One region of the Anaerosinus sp. genome, then DNA from elsewhere that is predicted to be linked to it. Evidence: a T-box and tRNA genes for the amino acid it is inferred to sense, from the RefSeq annotation. Region 1 holds a T-box; the other holds one or more tRNA genes.

Region 1 (4,211 bases):
CTGCCGAAAAAAAACTCGATCCTTTTTTAGTTGCAGGAGTCATTTTAAGTGAAAGTAAGTTTAATTTTCAAGCGCGCTCGCACAAGGGTGCGATGGGTTTAATGCAATTAATGCCGGAAACAGCAAAGTGGATAGCACAGCAAATGGAAGATGAAGATTTCACTTTGGCAGAGCTAGAGGACCCGGAAATTAATATTCGATTTGGTACTTGGTATTTATCATCACTGCATAAAGAGTTTGAAGGAAATGAAGTTTTAATGCTTGCCGCATATAATGCGGGGCGTGGCAATGTAAAAGAGTGGATGGAAAAATATCAATGGGATATGTCGTTTCAAGATGTGAAACAAATTCCGTTTAAAGAAACGCGTGAATATGTAACGAAAGTGTTAAAAAGCAAAAACAAATATAAAAGTTTGTATCAAGAATAAAAGGCTGAAGAATTTACAGCGTAAGCTGTGTTCTTCAGCCTTTTATTATGAATTCTTTTCTTTGGCTCGCTTTTCACGAATACCGCACCAAATGAACAAACAAAAACCAATACAAAACACGATTAAGCTTGTCCATTGCGCTGATTTTAGTCCGAGAATAAGATTGTTGTAATCTCCACGTAAATATTCTAAAAAGAAACGGGCTAATGAGTAGAGCATCGTATAAAGAATAAATACTTGACCTTTGGCATGTCTGATAGAACGGAAAATAAGAAGAAGTGCAAAAATGACGATGTCGATTTGTCCCTCCCAAATTTCTGCCGGCCATAAAGGTTGATTTCCATAAGTTTGGTAAGCAAGAGTCGTTGTTGGATAGATGATGCCAAAGGAGCTACCCGTTGGATGCCCGAAAGCATCTCCATTAAGTAAGTTTGCAATTCGTCCTAAAGCTTGTCCTAAAATAATTGCAGGGGCAATAATATCGGCGAGTGCCCAAGTGTCAATTTTGTAGTATCTTGTATACAGGATGCCTACAATTGAGCCGAGAACAACTCCACCTTGAATTGCCATTCCGCCCTGCCAAACATAGAAAAGTTCATTTAAATGGTGTTGATAATAGCCCCAATCAAAGAAGAAAACATCCCATAATCTAGCACCTAAGATTCCGCCTAACCCACAATAAATTCCCATATCAATGATATGATTATGCCAGCGTCCATCTTGTTTAGCGAGAAAGTAGGCAACGCCTGTTGCTAAAATGATGCTCATGCTTAATACTAGTCCGTATGAGCGAATCGGAAAATCTCCAATAAAAAAAAGATATTGATGCATAGTGCCTCCGTTTATTCAATGATTTAACGAATTTAAAAATTATGTTATCGTCAAATCTATAATGATTTATGAAGTATATTATAGAAGAATTTATAACAATAATCAATTTTAGTAAAATAAAAAGTAATCCAAGGATTTTATCCATTAGGATTACTTTAAAAATATGTATTAGGGTTTAAGCATTTTTGATCCACTCTTCTAATTTGTTAATTAGTTCTTCGCGAATGTTGATGACATCGCTGCCATGCCACTCTTGACTTGTATCGTTGTCAAACCAAGCATCTTTTAAACTAAATCCATCAGACGGTGAAAGTTTTTCACAGGCTGCAGTAAGAATGCCGTCAAGCATACTTTGTTTTAAGCTTTTTCGTAATAGTTTTGCACCTGTTCTTTCTATAGTATTTACTTCTAGTTCATCCCCTAAACGGGAAATTTCTACACTGCTAAGCAGTTTATTTTGATTGCCTGCATCTAAAATTGCTTGTCTCGCTGCATTTACGGCTTGTGTGCGAGAAATATTATCGTCTAAAACATTTACTCTAACATTACCAATAATCAATTTGTACATAAACGCACCTCCCAATATTAAAGTTTATGCAACTTGCTTTTGAATAGAACTGGCTATGTACACATATGGAGTAAAGTGCTTATTTATTGATGAAAGTTGACTTTCTGCAGGTGAAAAGCTATAATGAACAAATGTATAGTATTTTACTAAAATTTTTTATCATTCGATGAAATAGAGTAGTAAACTTTATTTGCAGCACAGAAAGTTGGCGGGTGATGTGAGCCAATATGTAAAAAAGTTGAACTCGCTATGGAGATTCGGCTAATGGCCGACGCTGATTCGCGTTACAAGCATAAATGAGAGGACATCTAAGAGAGGTGTCAATCAGGGTGGTACCGCGATATAATCGTCCCTGGCAATATGCCAAGGGATTTTTTTATTTATTCAGGGACGACTAAAATTCGAATGGAGTAAAAGCTCCGCTGAATCAAGTCTACTTTACTTTGTAAATATTCAAGGAGGCACAAACGTGAACGAAAAATATTCTCCGCAAGAGATTGAGCGCAAATGGCAAGAAAAATGGTTAGAAAACAGTGCATTCAAAACAGAACTTGATAGACAGAAACCAGAATATTATGTACTTGAAATGTTCCCTTACCCATCAGGAAATTTACATATGGGGCATGTTCGTAACTATTCTATCGGTGATGTTATTGCTAGATATAAAGCAATGCAAGGGTTTAATGTACTTCATCCGATGGGGTGGGATGCATTTGGAATGCCGGCGGAAAATGCGGCAATTAAACATGGTGTACAGCCTGCTGAATGGACATTTAAAAATATTGAAAATATGCGTAGGCAACAACGTGAAATTGGACTTTCTTACGATTGGGATCGTGAAGTAGCGACTTGTACGCCGGAATATTATCGTTGGACGCAGTGGTTATTCTTATTGTTTTATGAAAAAGGATTAGCATATAAAAAGAAAGCGGCTGTGAATTGGTGCAATCAATGTAATACGGTATTGGCAAATGAGCAAGTTATCGATGGACAATGCTGGCGTTGTGATTCAGAAGTTGTAAAAAAAGAGCTGGAACAATGGTTCTTTAAAATTACTGATTATGCTGATGTATTGCTTGAAGATTTAAAAGAGTTAAAAGGTTGGCCGGATCGAGTAAAAACGATGCAGGAAAATTGGATTGGTCGCAGTGAGGGTGCAGAATTTAGTTTTGATGTTCCGTCAATCCAAGAGAAAATACCCGTTTATACAACTTGTCAACATACGGTATTTGGCGTAAGCTATGTCGTCTTGGCTGCAGAGCATCCAATGGTTGAAAAGTTGATTTCAGGTAAAGAAAACGAAGCACAAATCAGGGCTTTTATGGAGAAGGTACGCAACCAAAGTGAACTTGATCGTACTGCTACTGATGTTGAAAAAGAAGGCATTTTTACAGGGGAATATGCAGTAAATCCGTTCACTGGTGAACGTGTACCAATCTGGATTGCAAATTACGTATTATATGAATATGGTACTGGTGCAGTTATGGGTGTACCTACGCATGATGAGCGCGATTGGGCATTTGCAAATAAATATAATTTGCAAAAGAAAATTGTAGTAGTTCCAGAAGGAAAAACTTTAGTATTAGATGAGATGACAAATGCTTATACCGAAGATGGGGTTTTAGTTGACTCTGGTGAATTTACTGGAATGACAGTAGAAAAAGCAAAAGTTGCCATTTTAGATTGGTTAGAAAAAAATAATATTGGGAAACGTCGCGTAAACTATCGTCTTCGAGATTGGTTAGTTTCCCGTCAACGTTATTGGGGCGCGCCGATTCCTGTAATTTATTGTTCAGACTGTGGTGTTGTTCCTGTACCAAAAGAAGATTTGCCAGTAATGCTTCCAGCTAATGTGAATTTTGAAGCTGGTGCAGTGTCTCCATTAGCACAAGTTGAAGAATTTGTACATTGTACTTGTCCAAAATGTGGTGGGAAAGCACGTCGTGAAACGGATACAATGGATACGTTTATTTGTTCTTCCTGGTATTATATGCGCTACACCGACCCGAAAAATGAGAAAATGCCATTTGATAGTGAAAAAGCAAACTACTGGATGCCGGTAGATCAATATATCGGTGGAATTGAACATGCGATTTTACATTTACTCTATTCACGCTTCTTTACCAAAGTGTTAAAAGATGCAGGGTTAGTAAACTTTAATGAACCTTTCAAAAACTTACTTACCCAGGGAATGGTAATTAAAGATGGTTCAAAAATGTCAAAATCTAAAGGAAACGTTGTTTCTCCGGAAGAAATTATCGGCACATATGGTGCGGATACTGCACGTGTATTTATGTTGTTTGCTGCTCCACCGGAACGCGATTTGGAATGGAGCGATCAAGGGGTAGAAGGAGCGCATCGTTTCTTAGGCAGAGTATGGCGTA
Region 2 (4,211 bases), on a different contig from region 1:
AAATTACCTAAAATAATAGAAGGGTTTACTTTATTTATTAATCCATCAGAACCTGTTCGATGTATTAATGGCTCTTATATTATTTTTGACTATTGCGATTTCGAAAAAGAAAGTAATTTTATTATTTATTACAATATTTTTCGAGATGAATTTTTTGGAGATGCAAGAATTAATCAAATTCCAGAAATGACATATACTTTTGATTCGCGAGAATTAGTTGATTTAGAAGAAAAATTGGATGCACATTTAATTGAAAGATTAAAAGAAATTCGGTCACGAATATAAAAGGCAGGAGATAATGATGAAAACAGCGTTAACAATAGCGGGATCTGATTCAAGTGGTGGTGCTGGAATTCAAGCAGATTTAAAAACATTTTCGGCTTTAGGCGTATTTGGAATGAGTGCAATTACTGCAATTACAGCGCAAAATACTTGTGGTGTAACTGAGATTCGAGAGATGGATTCGGCGATTATTAGTGCTCAAATTGATGCAGTATATACAGATATTGCAGTTAATGCAGTTAAAATAGGGATGTTATCTAGCAGTATGATTATTGAAACTGTTGCAGAGAGTTTAGAGAGAAATCATGCGAAGAATATTGTATTAGACACAGTAATGATTTCAAAGAGTGGCAGCTATTTATTAAAACCAGAGGCGGTAGATACATTAAAAAGATGTCTTATTCCAAAAGCATTAATTGTTACGCCAAATTTACATGAGGCAAGTGCGCTAGTAGGGTTTGATGTAATAGATATGAAATCAATGAAAAAAGCTGCGTTTGTATTAAATGAGATGGGAGCAGCATATGTTGTAGTGAAAGGTGGGCACTTAGAAGGTGATGCATGTGATTTATTATATGATGGGAAAGAGATGATGGTTTTTCCGAATAAAAGAATTCGAACGATTCACACACATGGTACGGGATGTACCTTTTCATCTGCAATTGCAGCTGGATTAGCAAAAGGGCTAGAGATAAAGGAGGCTGTTCGTGTGGCAAAGGAATATGTTACGATTGCAATAAAACATGGATTTTCATTAGGAAAGGGCGTAGGCCCGACGCATCATTTCTATGATTTATATAAAAAGGCTGGATTAATTTAAAAAAGTATTGACAATATGATTTAAAATACATATAATATTAATTGTCGCTGAGGTATATGCGATGGATTAAAAAATAAGTTGACATTAATGTTGTTAAATGATATGATAAATGATGTCACTGATAACGGCCCGGTAGTTTAGTTGGTTAGAATGCCGCCCTGTCACGGCGGAGGTCAGGGGTTCAAGTCCCCTTCGGGTCGCCATTTGCCTTGGTAGCTCAGTCGGTAGAGCAGAGGACTGAAAATCCTCGTGTCGGCGGTTCGATTCCGTCCTAAGGCACCATGATTTTCGGAAGTAAGTTTTATATGCGGAAATAGCTCAGTGGTAGAGCATCGCCTTGCCAAGGCGAGGGTCGCGAGTTCGAATCTCGTTTTCCGCTCCATAGTAAGGCGACATAGCCAAGTGGTAAGGCAGAGGTCTGCAAAACCTTTATTCCCCAGTTCAAATCTGGGTGTCGCCTCCAAAATTATATATTATGCCGGGGTGGCGGAACTGGCAGACGCACGGGACTTAAAATCCCGCGGATAGAAATATCCGTACCGGTTCGATTCCGGTCCTCGGCACCATTATGGTGTTTTTTTATTTTGATTTTAAGCGGGAGATGATCTCCCGCTTTTTGGCATGTTTAGATAGTGGTCGATTCTTTATTTAAATGATATAATGAATAATGCAGGAAAGAAAGAGGAGATTATTAATTTTAATGAAGAACGTATATGAGAAGATTCAAGATTTTTATCGGGAATTGTCTGATTACTATCCGATTATCACCCGTTCTCTCGTTGATGGATATCTTCGCCAAAGAGCATGGCAGGGCTTAGGCTATGATGAATTAGAAGAAGTATGGATAGTTTTGCAGGCTTTTCTTCGTTATGTTACATATGAAGAGTTTGTAGACTTAGATAAAATAGTAGAAGATGATTATCAAAATTTATTATTATGGATTATTGATGATGTAAAAAAGGATAATGATGAGGAGCAAGCTTTAAAAGATATTTTTATTGTCTTAAAAGATTTTTATGCATATTTAATTAAAAAGAATGTACTTTTAAGTTTAGATGGATTGCATAACGCGGAACAGAAATTTTCATCTGTTGAATCTTTATCTTTACCAAATGAGATGACTATGGGAATAACAATTTTTGATGAAAATTTTCAGGAGTCAGATTTATTGATAGAAGATATCGCTGATAAGCTAAATTTATTATTAGAACGCTTGCTATCTGATATTGGACGTTATTTTAAAGGGGAGAAGTTCATTGCAGATTTCAATCGAGCATTAAGTTTATATTCAGGTCCATTCAATGCTATCCCTGAGGATGACGGTGAAGAGTTTTGGTTAGGGTTTTGGGATTATTTTTTATTTGACTATCACTTGATAGAAACGGATAGTAAGCCATTAGCGCATTTTTATAAAATGAAACAAGCTGAACTGACACATGATGAAAAGCATGTCATTTCTGATTTGTTACAAGCAAAATTTACTGTTTTTTATATTAAGCGTATTTTGAATAATTCGATGGTAGAATGTGTAGATCTATTTACAGATGAAATTATAAAATTACCAATGCCAGATTACGGAATTGGAGATTATAAAAAGATGCTATTTTATGGTCATATCTATGTGAATGGTATCGTAATGTTAAATTATATTAGTAGTATTTCGGTTAGTAAGATTTTGCGTAAACGAATTAAGGAAGAAATCTTACATCAATGTGAATTATATAAAGCTCAAGATCCGCTCGCAGGTATAGCAGATTTTTTTAAGCGTCATGCTATTTTAGTAAGACATACAATTGATATTTTAGTTAATTTAGCAAAGCTAAACGTCGTGCAGCCGGAAAGATTAAATGTGCATTTTGAGCAGAATACAATTATTGATGATCCAGATTTTAATGTTACAGTTTTATTGCAGATTATGGCGAAAAAATATCAATTATCTATATATGATATGAAGTTGCTTTTAAAGATGTGGTGTGATTACTCCAGTCTGAGAAAGAAAGTTCAGGATAAAGCGGAGTTAATTGCAAGTGCAATATTTCTTATTTTTATAGAAATGAATGGAATTCATCATATTAATAGTGATTTTTTTAAACGTGAACTAAATTTGCTAGATAGCGAATTAAATCAACAAATGCATGATATAATTGAAACATTAGAATTACAAGAATTCGATTCGCGTTACTTAACGGAGGAAGGATTTGTCCTTTCGCTTTATGTTTTTTAAGGAGGAGCGCATATGAAATGTATAAATTGTAATCAAGAAATCGATGAAGCAGTTGATAAATGTCCATATTGCGGTAATGAAATTCAAAATAGTGTACGTATTTTAACGCATGAAGAAAAAATAAAATATGATGGAGTTACTATTGAAAGTGAATCAAATGAAGAACACAACCAATCTTATTCATTTAATGATGCTATGGATGGGCAGCATCATATTTTTGTAAAAAATATTAATTTTAGAGCGTCTAGTTGGACTTCGCGGTTATTGATTTTTCTTATTATCGCAGGAATATTATCGTTTTTGCTGTTTATAGCACTTCCGGTAGCTTTAGTAGGGATTGGAATTGGTGTTATTGTTTGGTCGACTTTAAGTTTTTTTAAAGGTTGACTCAAGTGTAGTCATTTTTTCTGTTAATGTATTAATTTTTGACTCTAATTCAGAAAGCTGCGTAGCGGTATCTACTGAATTAGAGTTATTTTCATTTGTTGTACTTGTTTGATCTGAAGAACAAATCGTATAGATTGCATTTGGATTAGGGTTAGCGCCGATGACTGCTTGGATAACTAAAATATTTTGGCCTAGACTACAAAGAAAATTACCGAGGATATTTAATTGATTCGCATTTAATTGATTAGAAAACACTACTGTAAGCAATATGCTTAGACTTATTAGTTCATTGCTATTTAAAGAGAAAAAATCATCTTCCATATAGATTTTTATCCTCCTAAAGATTTAGTATTATACTTTATTCTTTATATAAATTAAAAAATACCGCATCTTTAAAAAAAGAACGGTATTTTTCTTATTATTTTAATAATTCGTTTTTTAAGGTTCTATATTGTGCGGTATAATAGGGTCCATTTTGTGCTTCTCGATGATCGAATC

Evidence for each region. The T-box of region 1 lies ahead of leuS (leucine--tRNA ligase). A T-box ahead of a tRNA ligase gene usually reads a tRNA of that ligase, here a tRNA-Leu.
Region 2: it encodes a tRNA-Leu, which carries the amino acid that the T-box ahead of leuS (leucine--tRNA ligase) is inferred to sense. The anticodon was not compared.

The regions. Positions count from the first base shown of each region.
Region 1 is NZ_CBDNNH010000003.1:119,334-123,544, forward strand. Features, by position in the region: gene ACWZFG_RS02660 (lytic transglycosylase domain-containing protein) at 1-428, shown strand, start outside; gene lgt (prolipoprotein diacylglyceryl transferase) at 474-1,259, opposite strand; gene ACWZFG_RS02670 (hypothetical protein) at 1,435-1,827, opposite strand; T-box leader at 1,985-2,184, shown strand; gene leuS (leucine--tRNA ligase) at 2,297-4,211, shown strand, end outside.
Region 2 is NZ_CBDNNH010000021.1:73,459-77,669, reverse strand. Features, by position in the region: gene ACWZFG_RS10840 (hypothetical protein) at 1-285, shown strand, start outside; gene thiD (bifunctional hydroxymethylpyrimidine kinase/phosphomethylpyrimidine kinase) at 302-1,102, shown strand; tRNA gene ACWZFG_RS10830 (tRNA-Asp) at 1,229-1,305, shown strand; tRNA gene ACWZFG_RS10825 (tRNA-Phe) at 1,309-1,384, shown strand; tRNA gene ACWZFG_RS10820 (tRNA-Gly) at 1,410-1,484, shown strand; tRNA gene ACWZFG_RS10815 (tRNA-Cys) at 1,491-1,565, shown strand; tRNA gene ACWZFG_RS10810 (tRNA-Leu) at 1,580-1,668, shown strand; gene ACWZFG_RS10805 (hypothetical protein) at 1,803-3,326, shown strand; gene ACWZFG_RS10800 (hypothetical protein) at 3,339-3,713, shown strand; gene ACWZFG_RS10795 (hypothetical protein) at 3,693-4,034, opposite strand; gene nadE (NAD(+) synthase) at 4,132-4,211, opposite strand, start outside.